3 regions of the Shewanella sp. 8A genome follow, and region 2 is predicted to be linked to each of the others. Evidence: predicted binding sites of a transcription regulator. Region 2 holds the regulator's gene; each other region holds the start of a gene.
What was found. The regulator LexA, encoded in region 2, represses DNA repair genes until DNA is damaged. The targets are predictions, from matches to a motif close to TACTGTATNNNNATACAGTA.
Positions count from the first base shown of each region.

Region 1: the regulator LexA is predicted to act here: its motif matches at 1,834-1,853, upstream of umuD (translesion error-prone DNA polymerase V autoproteolytic subunit).
Region 3: the regulator LexA is predicted to act here: its motif matches at 1,896-1,915, upstream of M0413_RS11050 (DNA topoisomerase III).

Region 1 covers NZ_JAMDJP010000014.1:26,426-29,838, forward strand. Annotated here, with positions in the region: gene umuC (translesion error-prone DNA polymerase V subunit UmuC) at 138-1,412, opposite strand; gene umuD (translesion error-prone DNA polymerase V autoproteolytic subunit) at 1,409-1,816, opposite strand; gene M0413_RS12470 (hypothetical protein) at 1,918-3,060, opposite strand; gene M0413_RS12475 (glucan 1,4-alpha-glucosidase) at 3,308-3,413, opposite strand, start outside.
Region 2 covers NZ_JAMDJP010000009.1:151,287-154,699, forward strand. Annotated here, with positions in the region: gene coxB (cytochrome c oxidase subunit II) at 1-380, opposite strand, end outside; gene M0413_RS09340 (cell division inhibitor SulA) at 786-1,298, opposite strand; gene lexA (transcriptional repressor LexA) at 1,295-1,915, opposite strand; gene plsB (glycerol-3-phosphate 1-O-acyltransferase PlsB) at 2,201-3,413, shown strand, end outside.
Region 3 covers NZ_JAMDJP010000012.1:25,890-29,302, forward strand. Annotated here, with positions in the region: gene M0413_RS11040 (alanine/glycine:cation symporter family protein) at 1-1,066, opposite strand, end outside; gene M0413_RS11045 (hypothetical protein) at 1,439-1,726, opposite strand; gene M0413_RS11050 (DNA topoisomerase III) at 1,928-3,413, shown strand, end outside.

The DNA of each region.
Region 1 (3,413 bases), on a different contig from region 2:
CTATCAATTTAAGATTAAAGGTGTTAATAGCATGAATCTTATTAGCTGTTGAAATATAGACCATTATTGACTGTGTTTTAGCGGATTTAACAAATGGAACAGCTCTAGCATATTATTTCGTTATTCATGCTTATGGCTTATTTTATTATCGGAATATGTCTCCATTGGGTAGTGTAGCGGGGAGAGAGTTGACCACGCTTCATTCTCCAATCGGCATTCAGTCCTTGTCCTGCAAATTGAATATTTCCTTTACCACTGTGATTGATACCATCAAGCAGTTTCATCAATTCTTTACTTTTAGGTTGTGGTTTGGCCTCGTCAAACAAGCCTAATTGAAATACTCCCGGCGCATAAAAATCTCCTAGCATGACGCCAGCTTTAGCATAGGCGGGACCTGCACGCCAAAGCCGATGCAATAGTCGCTGCGCTAATTCGATAAAATCACGGGTATCGTCACTGGGATACACAAGATGACCTGTGAGTACTTGGCTATATTGGGGCTGATGTTGCGTAAAATAACTGCTGCGAATAAACACCGATAAGGTGCGGGCAAACTGCCCCTCCGCTCGCAATTTCTCGCAGGCCCTAAAGGTATAGTCACTGATAGCCTGCTGCATCGCCTCAAAGGTGGTAATACGTGCGCCAAAGGAGCGCGAGCTGATGATTTGCTGCTTTGTCGCTACCACCTGCTGAATATCATCACAGGCAATACCGTTAAGCTCGTACACCGTTCGCTCAACCATGACGGAAAAATTGTCTCGGATAAGTTTAGGATGGGCATCTGCAAGCTGTAGAGCGGTATGGATGCCCATCAGTTTTAAACGTTGCGCAATTTTTCGGCCAATGCCCCAAACTTCATCAATGGGAGTGAGCGCCATTAACCGGCGTTGGCGTTCTTTATCGCGTAAATCGACAACGCCTTGGGTGGCGGGATACTGTTTTGCGGCATAGTTAGCTAGCTTGGCTAAGGTTTTGCTCGGCCCAATTCCTACGCAGACACTGATCCCTATCCATTGCTGGATCCGCTGACGAATATCCATGGCTAACTGGTTAATATCTTGACATTTATCGAGCCGAGACAAATCCAAAAAAGCCTCATCGATTGAATAGACTTCAACCCTAGGCACCATCTGCTCAAGTGTGGTCATGACGCGATTTGAAATATCAGCGTAAAGGGCATAGTTGGACGAAAATACCGCCACATTATGGGCGCGGATCATCTCCATCACTTGATAAACTGGCACGGCCATTTTTATGCCTAATTGCTTTGCTTCCGATGAACGCGCGACGACACAACCATCGTTATTTGACAGCACAACGATAGGTTTGCCCTGTAGATCGGGCCGAAACATACGCTCACAGGACGCATAAAAATTATTACAGTCTACGAGGGCGAATAAGTTGGCGGTCATTTGAGTTTTTTCACCACGCAAGTCACGACACCGAATAGGTCTAACTCTGACTCGTGGCTCAGTGGAATTGCACTGTAGGCTGGGTTACATGGCAATAATTGCACCACAGGACGTAATTGCAATTGCTTTACCGTAAATTCCCCATTGATGGCCGCCACTACAATATCCCCATGGGTGGCTTGTAAGGCTCGGTCAACCACTAATATATCACCAGAGGAAATTCCGGCATCGACCATCGAATCGCCTTGAACTTTGACAAAAAAGGTTGCGGTGGGGTGTTTGATACAAAGCTCATTTAGATCAAGCGATTGCTCAATATAATCATTGGCGGGAGAAGGAAATCCCGCCGCCACCGATGTGCTAAAGAAAGGATATTGGATTTTTGATTGTTCAGGAGTAACCATGATCATATGCATCTATATACTGTACATATACACAGTATAAGCTAACTTTAGCACATGTCGAAGGCGTTTATGTCATGTATTTGCTTAAGTAAACAATCACCCTATTGGAGTCTCGTGATCAAGCGTGCTCTTTGTGGCTCGAGCTCATCAAAATCTTGTTGGTAACGGTCTAATGATGTAATGCCAGAGCAGAGTACAAATTTACCAAGTGGGTTATATATAAATTGGCTCATGTCAGCGATTGACCAAGGAGCAGGGCAAGTCTGCGGAGGAGTCGTGCCATTTAAAATTTCCGCGTAACGATTCGCTGTGTCTTGATCTTTCATTAACGGTGTCAGCAACCATTGCGTCACGTTTGTGGTGATATCTTCATCATCAATTGTCTGCAATGCTTTGGCCATGGCTGTAAAGTAATACCATTCACCCATTTTTATTTTTTCAAATGTAGTCACCTCAGCAGGGATCGGCGTTTGCCAGCTAGTGGGGATGACGTTGCTTAATTGAGAGGCTGGCAGTTGGCCTAGTATCAATTCGCCAAATTTCATATTTGTTGTGATGCCGTTTTGACTAACGGTTTTTATCAGTAGCACATGGGTGTTAGCTGCTACGCGTTGCCAAAACAACATATCTTGATTAATCACATCGGCAACCTGCTGCGCAGACATGGTTTGAGCGTGAGCCAGTAAATCGATGAAGTAGAGTTTTTGTGCCGTGAGCAGATGTGAAAGTGACGGAGAAGACAAAAAGACATTAAATTGGCTGCCTTCTTGCCAGGTATCTAACTGAATTAATGTTTTATATCGCGTGATTAATTCGGCGTTTGTTGCGATGAGTTCGTCAAAAGACGTTTGTTCTGTCAGTACAGGGAGACAACTGGACAGAAAATCATCACGGTTAAGGCATTCGTTAAAAGGGGTTTGCGGTTTGTCTATAGGAGTTGTGTTTAGCGTTGGGGAGCGTTCCAAAATGCCAAGCTGTTGTATGCTTTTAAGTCGAGAAATCCCTGCATCCATCGGTGAGGCGCCACTATTCACATCAAAGCCCAGCGCATAGAGATACGCATTCTGAGCTTGGTTATTCGCTAATGCCTTATCACTCTTTTGAATTTCGTCTAGGTAGGTTTTGGCCTGCTCTGAAGCTGGGCTATCTTTTATGTTGATGGCGGCAAGGATCAGATAAAGACTCACTGGCACCAAGAATAACGTGAGCAAAATCCATTTGATTACGGTTTTTAAAGGCTTCATCAAAACTCCATTTATCGATAAATTAACAAAAGCGCAAGTATCTTAACATCTTGACGGACTTATGTAAGTCAATTTTTTATTGAAGTAACGGCAATAAAAACAAGTATTCACATAAAAACAGAGAATGCTTTTACGGTGCGCAGAATGGATGATGTGGGGCGAATTAAAGGAGTATGCTGTTTTTCATCATAAAGCCCACACAACTAATCTTGTGCGGGCTTTATTGACTCGTATCAGTATTAAAACACTATTTCAACGCTTCTGAGACGATAGGGTAGTTATCCCAGACTCGACCATCGCTCATTGAACGTACCAGCTTGATATATTCAGCATGGGTCCAGGCGAGCGGGGTG
Region 2 (3,413 bases):
TTCCATTGCGATCCTGTGACTTTTACCGTGAGATCGGCATTGCTGGGGTCTTCCATGGCAATCAGAGTTTTAGTTGCCGGAATCGCCATTAAGATCAGAATGATAAAGGGAATTATCGTCCAAGCGATCTCAACTTTTGTACTCTCATGGAAGTGTGACGCGACCGCGCCCTTGGATTTTCTGTGGTTGATCATGGCATAAATCATCACGCCAAAAACCACTAAGCCTATCGCGCAGCAGATATACAGAATCGTCATGTGCAGGTGGTATACCTTGCCACTGATTTCTGTTACGCCAGGCGTCATATTGAACCGCATGTCTGCTGCGGCCAACGGTGGGGCGAATAGCACCACGAGTAAACAATACAACCATTGCTTCACAAGACTTCTCCTCTGCTAATTGCAAATAGCAACTACAAAGAAGAGCAACACAGTAAGTCTCAACTCTATGCAAACTCTTCAGTTCCCAAAAAAGTGTTTCTGACTTCAACGTGCGTTGGCGGCTTACTTATGATCAAGTATTGTTACTGCTGTTATTAGCCACACTGGCACATACTGCTGAATAAACCCATTATTCTCAATTCTTGTGGGCGAGCGATATTCGAAAATAACGCGATATTTCTGCCTAAACAGGCCATATATCATGTGCGCCTAAATCAAACATACTTGCTGTTTAAAAATTGATCAAGATCACTTCTTTTTCTAATTGTCTGAAAAATTGCCAAAAAAAAGCCTCACATTCACAGGTGAGGCGGCTTTCAAGGCTAAATACGGTGTGAAAAATTTTTAATGAACAGAGCTGAAAAATGCGGGTTGAGTAAATTTAGCCGATTGTGTGAGATTGGTGCTAGAAGGTTGGTCATTCGTTGAACCTTCAAGCACGATACCCATTGCACGTGCGCTCTTTGCTACAATTTGTAGGCGACGATTATCGCGAGTATCTAGGGCGTTAATCCAAGTAATCACTGCGCTAGATGTGCCACTGGTTAAGGCTTTTTCCATCGCCCAAAGGGTTTCGACCTCATCTTTTGCGTGAACCAATAGTACGCGATCCATGCGCACACCTGCGTTTGCTAATAGCTGCTTGTAGCCAATACTAGGTGGGTTGATGAGCACTATCCATCTTCCCTGTTGGCTCAGTTGGGCAAGTTGTTTGCTCAGCTGTGTCAGCTCTTGGCGCCCTTGGCTCTGAGTTGGCATAGTGACTATTGATGTATGCTGCCAGTCGGTCTCTGTATCTCGAACCGTATCGAGCCATAAACCGGGGTGACGCGGGGCATTACCTAATAGTTTGTTCATAGCCAATCTCCGTTGCGGATCACCCCTACGGCGAGCCCTTCAATTGTTAGACTTTGGAAACTCAAATCGACTTTAATCGGTGAATAGTCTTCATTCTCGGCATGTAGGTAGACTAAATTACCTTTTTTTTCAAAGCGTTTTACGGTTACATCATCATCAACGCGAGCAACAACAACTTGTCCATTGCGCGCTTGTTGTACTTTATGAACGGCAAGCAGGTCACCCTCAAGGATGCCGATATTCTTCATACTGTCGCCTTTTACGCGCAGCAGGAAATCGGCAGCAGGGTGGAACATGCTGGGGTCGACTTGGTAATACTGTTCGACATGCTCTTGGGCGAGAATAGGTTCACCCGCTGCCACTTGGCCGATAAGTGGCAAGCCTGTTTCGCGGTTATCTTCTTCCTCTACAGGGAGACGGATCCCGCGGGAAGTACCAGGCATGATCTCGATGCAGCCTTTTTTCGCCAATGCCTTAAGGTGTTCTTCTGCGGCATTTGCACTTTTAAAACCCAAACGGGTGGCAATTTCGGCCCGAGTGGGTGGCATGCCAGTCTCGGCAATATTACGTTTAATCAGCTCTAAAATTTCGGCTTGGCGTGGCGTCAACGGTCTCATGGTCTTTCCTGTTTTTCTATACAGTTACTGTTAGTATATACAGTATTATTTGTAGTGCAAGTATTAACCACTTTTAACTTGGTCAGCTAGATCTGCAAATAACCGTAATCGTCATCTATGGGGTGAATGCCATTTGCACGGCAGCAATAAATGGCGTTGCCTAAAGTGCGTTACTAAGTCATTAAAATCAGCCGCTGAATCCTGCATCTTTAGGTTGTTTGGGTATATTCTCTAGAATCTGGTATTCTATGGGGCTAATGAACGTACTTACATTGCATAAGAATAATGCCTAAACAAGACTCTCTTTGGTTGAAATCATTACGTTGGATCCAAAAGCACTTAGTGCACACTATTGTTGTGCCACAGGATCCCTTTGCCGATCTGAATCTGGATGCCTCCAGACCGCTTGCTTATGTAATGAAAACAGAATCCCTGAGTGATATTGCTGCGTTAAGCGAGATCACCACGAAACTTGGTTTGCCAAGCCCTTACGAGCCGCTGGTGGTGAATGGCGTTGTGGCGCCACGGGTGGTATGCCTTGAAGGTCGTAAGCCCTTATTTGGTGAACGCGCCAGCAATGAGCCATTCCTCGAATGTTTTATGCGTTTGTTGGCCGTCCATAAGGAAAAGCCAGAGTTAGATATCCAGCTGGTGCCTGTGAGTCTGTATTGGGGTCGTACTCCGGGTAAAGAAGACGACACCATGAAGGCGGCAGTGCTTGAGCGCGAGAACCCTACTTGGTTACGCAAGTGTTTGATGATCTTATTTTTAGGTCGTCATAACTTTGTGCAATTTTCTAATGCGGTATCGCTGCGTTACATGGCCGACGAACATGGAACCGATATGGGCATTGCCCATAAATTGGCTCGAGTAGCGAGAGTGCATTTCCGTCGCCAACGTAAGGTGATGACGGGGCCTGTGTTGCCTAATCGTCAGGCGTTATTCCATTCCTTGCTGAAATCTGAATCCTTACGTAAGGCGATTCAGGAAGAAGCCGCGAGCAAGAAGATTTCTGAAACCCAAGCGCGTGAAACGGCAATTGAATATCTTGATGAAATTGCAGCAAATTATTCCGATAGTCTCGTACGTATTGCTGAGCGCTTTTTAACGTGGTTATGGAACAAGCTCTACAGCGGTATTAACATCAAAGGTGCTGAGCATATTCGGCAGTTACACCACGATGGTCATGAGATTGTGTATGTGCCCTGCCATCGCAGCCATATGGATTACCTGCTGTTATCTTACATTCTGTATTACCAAGGTATGGTGCCACCGCATATTGCTGCGGGTATCAACCTAAACTTCTGGCCTGCGGGGCCGCTGTTCCGCCGTGGCGGGGCTTTCTTTATTCGCCGTAGTTTTAACGGCAACAAACTCTATACTGCAGTGTTCCGTGAGTACCTCGATCAGCTGTTTGCTAAGGGATATTCGGTTGAGTATTTCTCTGAAGGTGGCCGTTCTCGTACCGGTCGTCTATTGGCACCGAAAACGGGCATGA
Region 3 (3,413 bases), on a different contig from region 2:
CGAACATATTACCAAAGCCTGGCATCATGCTTTCCATTGCGGTTTGTACATAACCAGGGCCCGCCGCAATCCCCGCAATCCCGGTATAAAGCGCTGCGCCATCAGGGCCCTGCACATTATACAGGCCTGTGATCAGCAGCATAAAGCCAGTGGCTGAGCAGACGAACAGGGTATCAACATACACTGAGAAGGCTTGCACTAACCCTTGTTTGGCTGGATGACTCACTGCGGCGGCAGAAGAAGCGTGCGGCCCAGTACCTTGACCCGCTTCGTTGGAGTAAATACCGCGTTTTACCCCCCACATAATCGCAAGACCTAAAATCGCACCAAAGCCTGCATCGAGTCCGAAGGCACTTTTTAGGATCAGCAGAATAATGTCGGGCAGCTGGTCAATGTTAAGGGCGATAATCACGCAGGCGACAATGATATAGCCGAGCGCCATAAAAGGCACTACAGTACTGGCGAACTGCGCAATCCGTTTCACCCCTCCAAAAATAATAAAACCTAATAGCATCGCAAGAATGGCTGCTGTGACATTAGGGTCAATATTGAAGGCGGTTTTTAAGCTTGAACCAATCGAGTTGGCTTGTACCCCAGGCAGTAAAATCCCGCAGGCAAAAATGGTCGCAATGGCAAATGTCCAAGCGTACCACTTCATGCCTAAGCCTTTTTCAATATAAAAGGCGGGGCCGCCGCGGTACTCACCGTTGATTTTTTCTTTGTAGACTTGTCCTAAGGTGGATTCAACGAATGCTGAGCTTGCGCCCAGAAACGCTACCATCCACATCCAAAAAAGAGCGCCAGGGCCACCAAAGGTAATCGCCGTGGCAACACCAGCGATATTACCAGTACCAACACGACCGGCTAAGGTCATGGCTAAAGCTTGGAAGGAAGACACGCCAGCATCGGTGCTTTTGCCATCAAACATTAGACGGATCATTTCGGGTAAATGACGTAACTGTAAAAAGCGTGAGCGCAGGGAGAAAAAGAGTCCTACACCGAGGCAAAGATAAACGAGCGCGGGACTCCAGACGATATTGTTGACCGCATTAACAATCTCATTCATATAATTCAACTCCAATATTCTGTTGTTTTTTGCAGAGTTTTTAAGATTTTTTTAGGTGATTTTGGGTACTAAACAGCCAATTAGGCCTAAGGTTAAAACGCGTGTGTGCGTCCAAGAGCTTCAACATAACGATTTTTTTAGTCACTTCATAGCTAAAGTTGTTAAATATTTGATAATTTAACGTTCTTTATTTGATGGGGTTACTGAGGAGCTTTATTTTGCAGCGTTTTATCTCTGCTGCATTGAGATTTGTAATCTAGCAACTTGAATCATTGAGAAAAGCGGGGGAGATAAGGCGAATTGATTGAGACTATTAACTCAGCCAAAGTGGATAGCGGGGACGGTATTTGTGCAAGGCAAAGAAAACTTGGCTTAAATTACCAGCCATAACAGCATCCACAGTCCAAATAGCCATGCCAGACTACGGCGGCTAACGCGATGTTTTAATAGCAAAGATAGACTTACAGCTACAGGTAGAAACAGGATAAAAGCCCAAGAGAGGAACGGAACCTCAAGATTTAATGTTTCAAGACCCATCCCACAAAGCAGACTTAATGCCAGTAATAAGAGGCTATGAAATAGCATTAATTGATTGAATCTTAATACTAGTGCTGGTTTAAATGCGGGTTTAGCATGATAGGGCAAGGTCAGTGTATTCATCTCTTTTTCCTGATTCCTCTTTAAGTGATGGAAGGAATAATAAATCTAGATGAGAACCATTCTCAACTAAATTTACATAGCTTTAGTGTTCAGTTAGAGCTAAACGAGCTAAATTGGCTCTCGAGCTAAAGAAGGCTGTTTGCACTATTGTCTGCTTTGGGCTAAATTACACTGTAATTATATCCAGTGTTTAATGTAGATATGATCCTCTATATTGCTGAAAAACCAAGTCTTGGGCGTGCAATCGCCGATGTGCTACCAAAACCCCACAAAAAAGGTGACGGGTTTATTGAAGACGCCCAAGGAAACTGCGTGTCTTGGTGTGTTGGGCATTTGCTTGAACAGGCCGAGCCCGATGCCTATAACCCCGAGTTCAAATCGTGGAAGTTTGAACATTTACCCATAGTGCCCGAGAAGTGGCAGCTTAAACCTAAGGTCGCGACCCGTAGCCAACTCACTGTACTTAAAAAGCTGGTAAAACAGGCCGATACCTTAGTGAATGCGGGTGATCCAGACAGGGAAGGGCAATTATTGGTTGATGAAGTAATCGCCTATTTGGGCGTGACGGGCGATAAATTACAGCAAACGCAGCGACTCCTTATCAGCGACTTAAACCCGCAGGCGGTGAAACGTGCCTTGTCGCAACTTCGTAGTAACCGTGAGTTTATTCCTTTGTCTACTTCTGCACTTGCCCGGAGCCGTGCCGATTGGCTCTATGGCATGAATATGACACGGGCCTACACCATCCAAGGGAAAAAGGTCGGCTATCAGGGCGTGCTATCCGTCGGTCGAGTGCAAACCCCGCTCCTTGGGCTTATCGTGCGCCGCGATGAGGAAATCGCGCGATTTCAATCTAAACCCTTTTATGAAGTCTTAGCGCATTTAGTAACGGATAAACAACAATCTTTCACTGCGAAGTGGCAACCCAGTGAAGCCTGTTTACCTTATATGGACGAAGAAGGGCGAGTGCTTGCTAAGGGCTTAGCACAAAATGTGGTGCGTCGGATCACCGATAAACCCGCCAAAGTGACCCAGTTAAGCACTAAGGATAAACAGCAGAATCCGCCATTACCCTACAGCTTATCGGCACTGCAAATTGATGCAGCCAAGCGGTTTGGGATGAGCGCTAAGGACGTGCTCGATACCTGCCAGAGTTTATATGAGCGCCATAAGCTGATTACCTACCCGCGCTCTGACAGCCGCTATTTACCTACAGAGCAACATGGTCTAGCAAGCAGTGTATTAGCGGCCATTATGGGGGGGGCGCCCGAGTTAGTCGCACACGCTGAGGCGCCGAATCCTCGGCTTAAATCTAAGGCGTGGGATGATAAAAAAGTCGATGCCCACCACGCCATTATTCCAACGGAAAAACAGCCCAATTTAGGCAGTTTAAGCCAGCGGGAAAGGCAGCTTTATCTACATATTGCCCGCCAGTATTTGGCGCAGTTTTACCCCGCCTATTGCTACAGTGAAACGGCGGTCGAAGTGACCATTGAAGGTGGTCTCTTTAAAACGAAGGCTAGACAGGATAAATCCCTAGGTTGGAAACAACTGTTTGCACGGGAAGCTGATGAACATAAAGAGTCTATGGGGCGAGAATCGCTTCAAAATACTGATGATAAAAGTACCGATAAGGATGCAGAAGATGAGGTGTTTTGTGGCATTTTACCGCCTTTAGCCCTAGGAC